Regions from separate parts of the Peribacillus sp. BM1 genome, predicted to be linked through region 1. Evidence: riboswitches for the same ligand, from Rfam matches in the RefSeq annotation. Region 1 holds a riboswitch; the other holds the start of a gene.
What was found. A riboswitch is a leader RNA that binds a small molecule or an ion and turns the genes downstream of it on or off. The one in region 1 is predicted to bind glycine.
Positions count from the first base shown of each region.

Region 2: it holds a riboswitch for glycine, as region 1 does, so the genes downstream of both, gcvT (glycine cleavage system aminomethyltransferase GcvT) here and AC1MGI_RS08495 (MFS transporter) in region 1, are expected to answer to the same signal.

Region 1 is NZ_CM155259.1:1,757,970-1,763,991, reverse strand. Features, by position in the region: gene AC1MGI_RS08505 (hypothetical protein) at 653-814, opposite strand; gene AC1MGI_RS08500 (ECF transporter S component) at 1,346-1,879, shown strand; gene AC1MGI_RS08495 (MFS transporter) at 2,102-3,502, opposite strand; glycine riboswitch at 3,628-3,708, opposite strand; glycine riboswitch at 3,712-3,812, opposite strand; gene AC1MGI_RS08490 (SRPBCC domain-containing protein) at 4,065-4,460, shown strand; gene AC1MGI_RS08485 (DUF3986 family protein) at 4,538-4,804, opposite strand; gene AC1MGI_RS08480 (polyprenyl synthetase family protein) at 5,009-6,022, opposite strand, start outside.
Region 2 is NZ_CM155259.1:3,777,450-3,783,471, reverse strand. Features, by position in the region: gene comGG (competence type IV pilus minor pilin ComGG) at 1-338, shown strand, start outside; gene AC1MGI_RS18155 (YqzE family protein) at 375-551, shown strand; gene AC1MGI_RS18150 (YqhG family protein) at 731-1,525, opposite strand; gene AC1MGI_RS18145 (DEAD/DEAH box helicase) at 1,503-3,188, opposite strand; glycine riboswitch at 3,531-3,618, shown strand; glycine riboswitch at 3,622-3,708, shown strand; gene gcvT (glycine cleavage system aminomethyltransferase GcvT) at 3,898-5,007, shown strand; gene gcvPA (aminomethyl-transferring glycine dehydrogenase subunit GcvPA) at 5,021-6,022, shown strand, end outside.

The DNA of each region.
Region 1 (6,022 bases):
TGGTATTATTCATTTAGAAACTTAACCCATCGTAAATTTTTAAACAGGTCTACAAACCCACCTATCTTTCCATGACAGTGCTCAAAGAGGATAGCAAGCATACTATCCTCTTTGAGTACTGTTTCTATTTTCTTTAATTACCAGTTTATTAAAGAAAATAGATGGACCTATTCATTTCCAAAGAAAAAGCACGTTTTCAGTAATCTCGGACTGTCCCATTAAACATCTACAAAATGAAATATTTGAGGGACAATGTACCTGTCCCCTAGCATCTAATTATACAGAACATCAGTTCTATTTACAAATGAAATGTTCACTTAAAGCACAAAAAATCGAAACATTAGCACGCCTAAAACACGCCTGTTTCGACCTCACTACCATCCCAGCTCTGAAGAAGTGGGCTTTCTCGTTCGAAAGGTCTGTAAAATCATTAATTTGGAACTTATCAATTGTCATACCGCTCACTTTTTGTTCTATACAGATGTCAGTACCATCAATTCCGTACATCTTTCGTGTAATGGCATTCTCTAAATCTGTATCTAAAATGGTTGAAGAACGGCCCTATCAAGCAGGACGTTACTAAATGACTTTTTCATTCCATTATATTCAATTTCAACCGAAACTAGAGGCAAATGATCATCCATATAAAATTTCATACTCTTTTACGCACTCCTATATATGGCTGTTCAATTACCTTTATTTCTTCATTATTTGCGTGAAAGATATATAATTCGCGACTTTGATTTTCCGCATGTCGTTTTTTATATACTTTCCATGCTGCATTGCCGTTCTCAAAGTCACCGATCACCGACATTTCTTCAAGGACCCTTTCTTTTCCTCTTGTTTCTGATTTAATGCTTCTACTAAGACACACCGTTCTGGAAAATGCTGACGAAATTCAGACCACTTCATTCACATGCGTATCCGGTTCAATCATAATTTTCTTTTGATTCTATCATTTTTATGATGCAAAGAGTTTAGATTCCTTCTATAAACTGGCACCTAAGTTTTAAGCTAAATTGACACTTTTAAATATACCAATCCTTTGCTAAAGTTTTCAGTAAATAAACGGCATTAAAGGGAAAGGATGCTGCTATCATCGGAAACCACTTGTACAAGTATGGACTGAACTCGTTTATCATGTCCAAGTGCTCGATAACGGTATCTATGGTGAAGGTTTTATATAATTTTTCGTTCTGACTGATAGAAGGAATCCGTTGCAGTGTTGACTATCATTAAGTTACCCCTGTTGAAGACATACGCGATCTAGATTTCAAAAGAAACGGCAACCTTGCACTTCTATCCCTTAATGCCTATAAAGAAAAGATAAGAAAGGTTTATGTCTATGCAAAAAACAACGAGTTATTCAAACACACGTACTTTCGATTTAATTCAAACATCCATGTTAATTGCACTCGTATTCGTTGCCACGGTCTTGTTAAATATCAAACTACCGATCACGGCAAATGGCGGGTTAGTTCATATGGGGACAGCTATGCTTTTTATCGGATCCATCTTATTTGGTCCTAAAAAAGGCGCCATCGCTGGTGCCGTTGGGATGGGGTTATTTGACTTAATCTCTGGTTGGACATTGTGGGCACCGTTCACTATTTTAGCTCGCGGCTTGCAAGGATATATAGTTGGGAAAATCGCCTGGTCGAAAGGCCGCAACGGAAATAGTATTGGTTTCAATCTATTTGCTACTATCATTTCGGCTCCTTTTATGTTAGCTGGTTATTACATTTGTGAAGGGGTACTATTTAGTAGCTGGATTATACCAGCGGCCTCTATTCCCGGAAACATCGTTCAAAACGTTGTGGGGATCTGTGTAGCTATTCCAGTTTGTGCTGTACTGAAAAAAATTCCGCTTTTTAAATAGGTATTAAAAAGCTGGGCAATAACACAAATAATTCTTATAAACATTATTTTATAGTACATGAAAAAGGGGAAACGCTTCGTATATCAAGCATTCTCCTTCTTTTTTTCATTAAACTTCGGATTTAAATGAGATTCACTTTTGATCTTTATTTCCAATATACTTCTATTCCTACAATTTTTTCTTCCCCATTATCTTTCTTTATGGTGCATGACTCAATGTAGTTCAAGAAGCCTTTCTCTCTTTTATTGATTTTTTAATACCTTCTTTTGGAATCGTAGCTACTATAGCTAGTAAAGCTAGTCCAGCAAACATAGCATTTGTCAGCAACCCTATACTTGCAGCCACATCCATATTTCCAGCCTTTTCAACTACACTATAAACAGTAACAGATATCGCTAAACCGAATGAGCTGCCAAGTGTACTAGACATTTTATAAATACCTGCTGCCTCTCCTGCCTTTGCTGTCGGAACATTGTCTACTGCTGTATCTATAGATGGTGTCGCATAAAGGCCAAGTCCAATCCCGTACACAGTAAAACCAATAAAAACAACAACGGAATAAATCAAATTGGGTAAGATTGTTAAGGTCATTAACATAATTCCAGCTATCACTAAAAGACAAGCTAAGACCATCGGCTTTCTTGGACCACTTCGTTGTAATACTTTTTCACCAACACGAATCATCACTAACACAGCAACTAAATTGCCAATAGATAATAACCCAGATTGAAAGGAACTGTATCCTCTTGCCATTTGGACATAGGTATTGGCAACAATAAGTGCCCCCGCTACAGCACTCAGTAAAAAGTTTGACAAAGTAGCCCCAGTAAAATAGTTATTTTTAAATAAAGAAAGATCGATAAATCCGTTAGATTTTCCTTTTACAACTTTTAAAAATACCCAACCACCTATGACAGTGACAGCCACTAACGTCAACGAAATGGGGCTTGTCCAACCCAAGTCCTCTCCACTTGTAATGACAACATTTAAAGCGAGCATCACTAGGAGAAAGATAACAAAGCCAGAAAAGTCAAATTTTGATGAATGGCTTTGTTCGGCTTTACTCTCTGGTACATTTTTAATCAAAAACATAGATAGCAAAGTGAAAATAATGGAAAAAACAAAAATCCAACGCCATCCCAAAGACGTAGCAATTAAACCTCCTGCAAACGAACAAATGCCCATGCCGCCCCAAGATCCAAAAGACCAGTAGCTTAAGGCTCTTTGTCGATCAGCACCATCAAAATAGGTTTTCACCAAAGCAATCGTCGCAGGCATAATACACGCTGCCGAGAAACCTTGAATCACACGCCCAATCATTAAGAGAATCGTCTCCTGTGCAAAGACGAGACAAAGTGAACCAATTATATTTAATAGTAAGCCAATAGTCGTAATTTTCTTGCGTCCAATTCGATCAGATATTCCTCCAGCTGCTACAATAAACATGCCTGAAAATAATCCGGATAAACTAATGGCTGTATTCAAAACTCCCAATGAAATTCCCATATCTAACTGAACTTCCGGCATCACATTTATTAGTGACTGTGAGAAAAGCCAATACGTAAGCACCCCAAACACAATCCCCGTCATCATTCTGTTATTACCTCTATAGCTTGTTTTCATGGTAAACCTCTCCTTTTTGGTTAACTATCCATTAAACTAACTATGTCTCTTCAGTGATGATGATCGTGTAAATTGCAGGCACAATAAAAAGGACAGAGAAAAACAGTGTGTTTTTCTCTGCCCTTCTCTGTCCCTTTACCTGAGAGTTTAGCTCAATAGAGCCTTTCCCCTTTGGTGGCGTATCAATTCATACGCTCTCTCCAGAGGTGTGTCCAGTTGCAGTTCTTCTACCTGAGAGATTCGCTTCAAGGGTCTTATTGAAGTTTGCTCCTTCGGTGGCTTATCATAAACACTCTCCTGCAACTTTCATCCAACTATATTTTCTGTATATTCTGTATATTCTATATTTATAGAATAATTTCAAATTCCGAACATGTCAACTAAAATCGAAAACGCTTTCAAAAATTATTGTCACTTTGACACTCAGAAACATTCGTTTCACAAGACGTTCCACGGAAGGTATTAATATGAATGAGGAGGTAACGCTCATTTAGTTGAAAAAGAATTCTTTGTCAAGTATGTTAAAAATAACAATGAATTAATATTGAAGGTGGGCTAATTAATGAGTAGTACAGAAGATAATAGTTCTATTTTGATTGTTAGTGATAAAGAAACGGTTTGGAATGCTATTACTGATGAGGAAAAACTATCACAATGGTATGCGCCGGGTTCACCTTGGGAAATCCCCAATCTAACTGTAGGAGAGCAAGTAACTTTTACGTTAATGCCTAGTGTTCATAATAGTCTAATAGAGAAATTTCCTATGTCCTTAACGATTGAGAATGTAAAACCTTATCAGGAGTTTTCCCTTTACTTGGATTCACAACAAACACTTATATCCTTTATGTTAGATGAGGAAAGCAATGGAATAAGAGTTACAATGAATTCCGGAGACTTCGACGAATCGTTAGCAAATTTGAAAGCCTTGATAGAGGGAAAGGAAATACCTTACATTTAAGGGGACATAAGGACAGGTTTCCTGTCCCATTAGACATCTACAAAATGAAAGATTTGCGGGAAAATGAACCTTGCCCATTAAATTATATTATGCAACGATAACCACTGCTCAAATCTTTTTACCCCAAAATCATAATCAAGTTCTTTATTGTAGATGGCAAAAATTCTACTTCCAAATCCATCTATTGATAATTCGTTTTTGGGGGTCATGTTTTGAAAACCATACTGGTCAAAATCATAGAAAACATCCCATACATTTTCCGATTGCCTTTTGAATGCTACACACTCAAAATCAAAGTTATCTTCATAATAACCTAAATGTACATGATATCTATCGTCATACAATATATCCGTTTAATCCCCTGTCATTAAGCTCCGTTTGATTCAACCGCAAGGGACATAGGGACAGGAAACTGTCCCATTTGTTGTCTTATTTTAAAATAAGTCGTGCCACGCACTCAACATGTCCAAAGTAATGCTTCAACACTTCAGATGCTAAGAATAAAAAAACTCTCGGTATTCTATCTAAATTTTACGTATCACAAACTCTTAATGATCCCGGTTCACAATATAATTTAATAGATGCTTCAGAAAAGGAGTTTTCCGGGGCATCTCGTGCATCGCTTCTATCGCAAGACAGTAATGTTCCCACATTGCCTTTCTAGCACCAGCAGCACCTAGGACTGATACAAAAGTTTTATTGTTGTTTTCAGCATCTTTGCCAATTGGTTTTCCGAGTACGTTCAAATCTCCCTCAACATCAAGCAGATCATCCTTAATCTGAAACGCAATACCGGCATGATGAGCAAACTTTTTCAAAGCTTTAATCTCTAACTCATTCGCCTGGGCGAGAATGGCAGGCATGATAAGGGAAGCTTCAAAGGCAATCCCAGTTTTATAAAAACTCATCATATTCAATTGTTCCAGTGTCAATTGTTTCCCTTTAGAATTCAAGTCCATCGCTTGTCCCTTACACATATCCTCTGTCATTTGGGCCGAATATTGAATCAAGTTAAGTACAGTTTTCAAATCGAACTGGTCTAGAGATGCTTGTTCCCAGGTTGCCCTCTGGGTCAGAAAGAGACCGGTTAGTTCAGCTATTGCAGTTGTATACACCTGATGAAGGGTTGGACGCCCCCTGCGGATGGACGCATTATCTTGGGATGGCAAATCATCGAAGATTAGGGATGCGGTATGCATATACTCCAATGATCTTAGAAGTGGAACGATTGCTGAACTTTCTAATCCATATACATCAACACCCATCACCCAAGTCACAATCGGCCTCAATCGCTTGCCATCGCCTTCCAAACTGTAATTTGCAGCATCAACGATTGGCTCTTCCATCAAAGGAACATTATCGGTTTTAGAAATATATAAGATGTTGTTGATCTGATTACGTACGGTTTCGATCGTATCTAAAAATTCTTCCTGCTCTTTCCGCTCATTTTTCAGGATGGTAATCATATGGTCCCTAAGCAATTTATCAAAGAAATCCACATCATCCGCTTTTTGAACCATTTTTTGGATTACATGATTGAAATTCGGATTTTCAGGAGCAAA
Region 2 (6,022 bases), 2.0 Mb from region 1:
TCACTTTTTACAGCATAGAGAAATTCAATCTTGAAAAAATGTTTTACAAAAATGTTGAAAATGTTTTAGTACTTGATCATCTTTTGTTGTTGGCCTCGCATGAATTACAGAATATAGTCGCTCATGATACGTATGGTGATGAAGGAGTTCTTTACTTTCCCAACGGGACTGTTGAGTATGCAATGATAAGCAGCGAAGAGCGCTATTTTTCGATGGAATTATCTGCATTAACAACGCAAGGTCTGAGTAGGAAAGTGAATGTCCTTTACGATATAGAGGAGGGGGAGTTGGTAAAGTGGGGGAAAGTATATACTCTAAACGATCATATGAATAAGTAAGCTGATTTTGTCCATACTAAATAGTAGGTGATGTCTATGTCTACGAATGATTATATTAAATATTTAACGCAGCAACTAGTAAAATACTTTGAAGTTCCAAAAAACGTTCGAAAAGAACAACGCAAACATAAAAAAGAAAATAGACCAACATTTCTAAGTCAATGGTTTGGAATTGTACCTTTCGCAATTAGCATGCTTTTAAAAAGAAAATAAAGTGAAACTTCCATCAGTGTTTTTTTCCACTGATGGTTAGTTAAACCCGGATAAACGAGAGAGATTGTCCAAATAGGGTCAGACCTCACACTCTTTACACTGTTTATTGTGTCATGTACACATCATATAAATAGTGTTTAGAGAGTGTTGGGGTCTTGACCCTTTTTGTTTCTAGAAAACTAAATCGCTTGATTGGACAAATAAAATAATCCGCCATTAACAATAGAAATAGTAATATTCGGTTCATAGCGATTTTGTAATGCTTCTTTTTCTGTATAGTAGCTCTCAGCTTTGTCTTCCATATCTTGATAAAAGTTTTCAAGTAACCGTAAATCATCTTCCCATCGCTCGATCGCTCTTTCAGCCCAAGTATGATCGTCACCTTCGAAAGTTCGCCTAATATATGAGTCAAGCCTGAGCAGACCGCTTTTTGGTTTGATGAGCGGCGATAAGGTAAATGAGTAGTCTGGAATTTTTGGAGTTACTTGTATTTGTAAAAGCCTTTCATGAAACTGTTCGACGATTTCTCCGGTTATTAAATTTAAGCCTGCAGACAACAGAATATCTTTCTTGCGATCACTTTGATAGGAAATTTTTGCATTGATAGAAAGCCATGGATATAAGGGATTCTGCGTATGGTCCTGCTGGATAATCTCCTCGTATAAGCGGATAAATCCGGCAAGCTTTTTCGTAGAGGCAAAAATTTGATGTAGTCGTTGTGATCCGAAATGGATCAGTTCCCCTTTGATGTCAGCTGGTGCCTGTTGTGGATCTGTTATAAGGGTAAGCTGAGATGGCTTGGGAACGCCACCGGTTTTTTCAAGGTAGTGCCAGTAAAAGGGACGGTTCATCAATTCCTTATCGAGTTCAATCGTTAATTGAATCGTTAAATAAGCAGGGTGATTTTCTATAATTTCACAATGATTCGCTTTGAAATAGGTGAGCAAGAAATCATGAATTTCCTGTTGCTTCATGAAGATTTCCCTCCTTCATTTCTTGGGCGAATTGAATCATGGAAGAAAGATTATCCATTTTAATTTTCATTTCACCTTCTGATTTTGACCCATCTACTACATCCACTAAATAATCTTCAATATTGCCGATATCTAATTTTGTTAAAATATCATCTAACTCGCCAATCACCTTTTCAAATAACTGAATCTTTTCATAGAGAAGTTTCAAGATATGTTCTTCTACTGTATTTTCCGTCGCGAAATTATAAATCATGACATCTTTGGTTTGACCGAGCCGATGAATCCTGCCAATTCGCTGCTCCAGCCGCATCGGATTCCATGGCAAATCAAAGTTAATTAAATGATGACAAAATTGTAAGTTGATACCTTCACCGCCAGCTTCTGTAGCAATTAGCACTTGAATCTTATTTTGAAATAGCTCTTTCATCCAATCTTTTTTACCGCGCTTAAACCCGCCACGAAAAGGTACTGAGCTTATGCCGTTTTGCTGTAAAAACCATTGCAAATAAAGTTGTGTAGCTCGGTACTCCGTGAAAATAATGACTTTATCGTTGATTTTCTGGATTAATTCCAACGCCTTCTCTGCCTTTGAATTGCGCTCAACTTGCTTTGCTGTTTCAAAGAGATTATTCAACTTTTCTATGAATTCAGGTGCAGGATTTTCATGTTTTTGAGACATGTTTTTTAAAGTGGTAAAGACTGCTTCTTTGCTGCTACATGCTTCTCTTTGGAGGGTTAGGCTTGAAAATGCACTTCCCGCTCCTTCAGATTGCGATCGGAACGCAGCTACAGCGTCATATAATGCCTGCTCAGTAGGTGAGAATTTAATTATAATTGTTTCAACATGACGTTTCGTCCACTCGATTCCAGTATCGGCACGGCGGTTTCGAATCATAACCGTATTAACAAGCTCCTTAAGATGCTCATCTTCATAGATGGTACGGCCTTTTCCTTTATACTTTTCAGAAAAAAGAGCTGCATTTCCTAAATGTCCAGGTTTAAGAAGGGAAACAAGATGAAAGATTTCTTCTACCTTATTTTGAATAGGTGTGGCAGTTAAGAGAAGGCAGAATTTCTTTTTCAAACTTTGAACAAATTCGTAGTTTTTTGTTTTATTATTTTTTAATTTATGAGCCTCGTCAATAATGATTAAATCGTATTCTTGCTTAAAAATGATGTCTCTATGTGGATTGCGCTTCGCTGTATCTATGGATGATACGATACAATCACATGAATCCCATACATAGCTTTTTCTCTGAACAACAGCGGGGATATGAAACTTTGTATTTAACTCAAACGCCCATTGGGAAACAAGTGAAGCAGGAACGAGAATCAGTACTTTTTTCACGAGACCCCGAATCATATATTCTTTAATGATTAAACCAGCTTCGATTGTTTTCCCAAGACCTACTTCATCAGCCAAAATCGCTTTGCCATTCATATTTTCAACAACTTGTCGGGCAGCTTCGAGCTGATGAGGAAGTGGTGTTAGCTGATTAAGATGATGAGGTGCTTGTAACCCTTCAAATTCTGGAATGGCCAGATGCTTTTCCGCTTGAACTGCAAGTTTATACAGCTCCCAATTCGCCCAAGGGCCGTCATTCTCCACTTTATCTAAAAATTCTTCTGACCATTCATCGTCAAATTTGATTCGAATTTGCATAAATATTGCTCCTTTCTAAATATACAAACCTAATATACGAACATTAATATGGTAAATGTAAAAAAAAGTTTGGTTTTTACGAGAAAATTATTGCGATTCAAGCATTATTAATGGTAGTATGAACGTAATAAATAAATTTTGAAATTTTCTATTAATAAATATGATTTTTATTTGAAAGACTTCCACTGTTTGAATTACTATAGTAGTAACAGAATTCTAGGTGTTTGGCGAAAGTAGCCTCTTTTTCTGTGAAATAAAGATTGTGTAAAGTTGGCAAAGTCCGTCTTAGTTGTTCAACCCTTATTTACATAGTATGTTCAAAAAAGACAATATTATATGCGGATGAAGGCTGGGGGAGAGACTACTTTTGTAGCGCCGAAGGAGCAAGCTTAGCAGCGAATCTCTCAGGCAAAAGAACCCTTGTTGGACGCAACTCTGGAGAGTGTCTAAAAGCAGAAGCTTTTAAGACCACCAAAGGGGAAAGCCTTTTAAAGGTAAACTTTCAGGTTTCAGGACAGAGAAATAGCTCAGGAGGAGCTTCTCTGTCCTTTTTTCTATGGAAAAGGGGCGGGGCTTCTAAAAAATCAGCTGCGCACCGTCACCTTCATAAGGTGATACAATTTGAGAACCTGAACCTTTTCCATCGATTTAGTTTTAGAGCAGGCGCTCATGGATGTTTTTATGCTCTAAGAATATGAGGAGGCGTAGTATGACTGAATTAAAAAGAACACCATTATTTACGATTTACGCCGATTATGGTGGTAAAACGATTGACTTTGGTGGCTGGGAGCTACCAGTCCAGTTTTCTAGTATTAAAGAAGAACATGAAGCAGTACGTACAAAAGCAGGCTTGTTCGATGTCTCTCATATGGGGGAGTTTGTTGTAAAAGGTGAAGGAAGCACGGACTTTTTACAAAGAATGATTACGAACGATATTCTCAAGCTTGAAGTAGGGCATGCGCAATATGCCGCATTGTGCTATGAAAATGGTGGAGTTGTCGATGATTTAATTATTTACAAGAAAGCGAAAAATGACTATTTATTAGTCGTGAATGCTGGCAATATTGAGAAGGATTTCAATTGGTTGCATGATCACTTGATTGAAAATGTTGAACTGACAAATATCTCAAATGAAGTTGCTTTGCTTGCTCTTCAAGGTCCGGCTGCTGAAAAAGTCCTTCAGAAATTAGCTGTAAACACGAGTTTGAGTGAGATTGACTTTTTTGCTTTCAAAGAAAATGTGGAACTTAATGGAGTCACGGCTCTCGTCGTATCACGCACAGGTTATACAGGGGAAGATGGCTTTGAAATGTATTGTAATAACGAAGACGCAAAAACTCTCTGGAAAGAAATTCTCAAAGCAGGTAAGGATGAAGGCGTTCAACCAATTGGTCTAGGTGCTCGTGATACCCTCCGGTTCGAGGCGAAGCTTCCGTTATACGGTCAAGAGTTAACACCTGATATTTCGCCAATTGAAGCAGGAATTGGTTTTGCGGTTAAAGTTGACAAAGAGGCTGATTTCATCGGCAAGTCTGTTCTTGCCGAGCAAAAAGAACATGGTGCACCGCGCAAGCTTGTCGGTATCGAAATGATCGAACGCGGCATACCACGTCATGGTTATTCTGTTTACTATGGTTCTGAATTGATTGGCGAAGTGACAACTGGGACACAATCGCCGACATTGAAGAAAAACGTCGGTCTTGCCTTATTGAAAAAAGAGTTTACAGGGATTGGAACAGAAGTTGAAGTTGAAATCCGTTCCAAACGCGTGAAAGCCATAGTGGCTAAGACACCATTTTATAAACGACCAAGAGGATGAGGGGGAGAAATTCATGACTAAACATCGCTATTTACCGATGACTGACCAAGATCAAAAGGAAATGTTAGCCGCAATTGGAGTTTCTACTATAGATGAGCTATTCAGTGATATTCCACAGAGCGTACGTTTCCAAGGTGAATACAAGATTAAACCTGCTAAATCAGAACCAGCTCTTTTAAAAGAGCTTACTAAATTGGCTGGGAAAAACGCCGATGCAAAGCGCTATGCTTCTTTTCTAGGTGCTGGTGTATACGATCATTATCAACCAATTATCGTTGACCATGTGATTTCTCGTTCTGAGTTTTATACAGCGTATACCCCTTATCAGCCGGAAATATCTCAAGGAGAGCTTCAAGCAATCTTTGAATTTCAAACGATGATTTGTGAATTGACTGGTATGGATGTTGCTAATTCTTCTATGTATGATGGTGGAACTGCTCTTGCTGAGGCAGCGATGCTAAGTAGCGGGCATACAAAACGTAAGAAAATCTTGATTTCTAGTACGGTTCATCCTGAGTCTCGTGATGTTGTAAAGTCGTATGCGTTGGGACAGCGTGTTGAAGTAGTGGAAATTCCATATCGTGATGGTGTAACCGATTTGGCTGCACTGCAAGAATTAATCAGCGACGATATTGCAGGAGTCATCGTTCAATATCCAAATTTCTTTGGGCGTATTGAGCCTTTAAAGGAGATTGAAAAAATCGTTCATGAACAAAAAGCGATGTTTATTGTCTCAAGTAATCCCTTAGCGTTAGGCGCCCTAACCCCACCTGGAAAACTAGGCGCAGATATTGTTGCTGGAGATGCTCAACCATTTGGAATTCCTGCAGCATTTGGTGGACCACATTGCGGGTATTTTGCAGTAACGAATAAATTATTGCGTAAAGTACCAGGTAGACTTGTCGGGCAGACCGTTGATGAAGATGGCAAGCGTGGCTTTGTATTAACGCTTCAAGCTCGGGAACAGCATATTCGTCGTGATAAAGCAACTTCTAATATTTGTTCGAACCAGGCA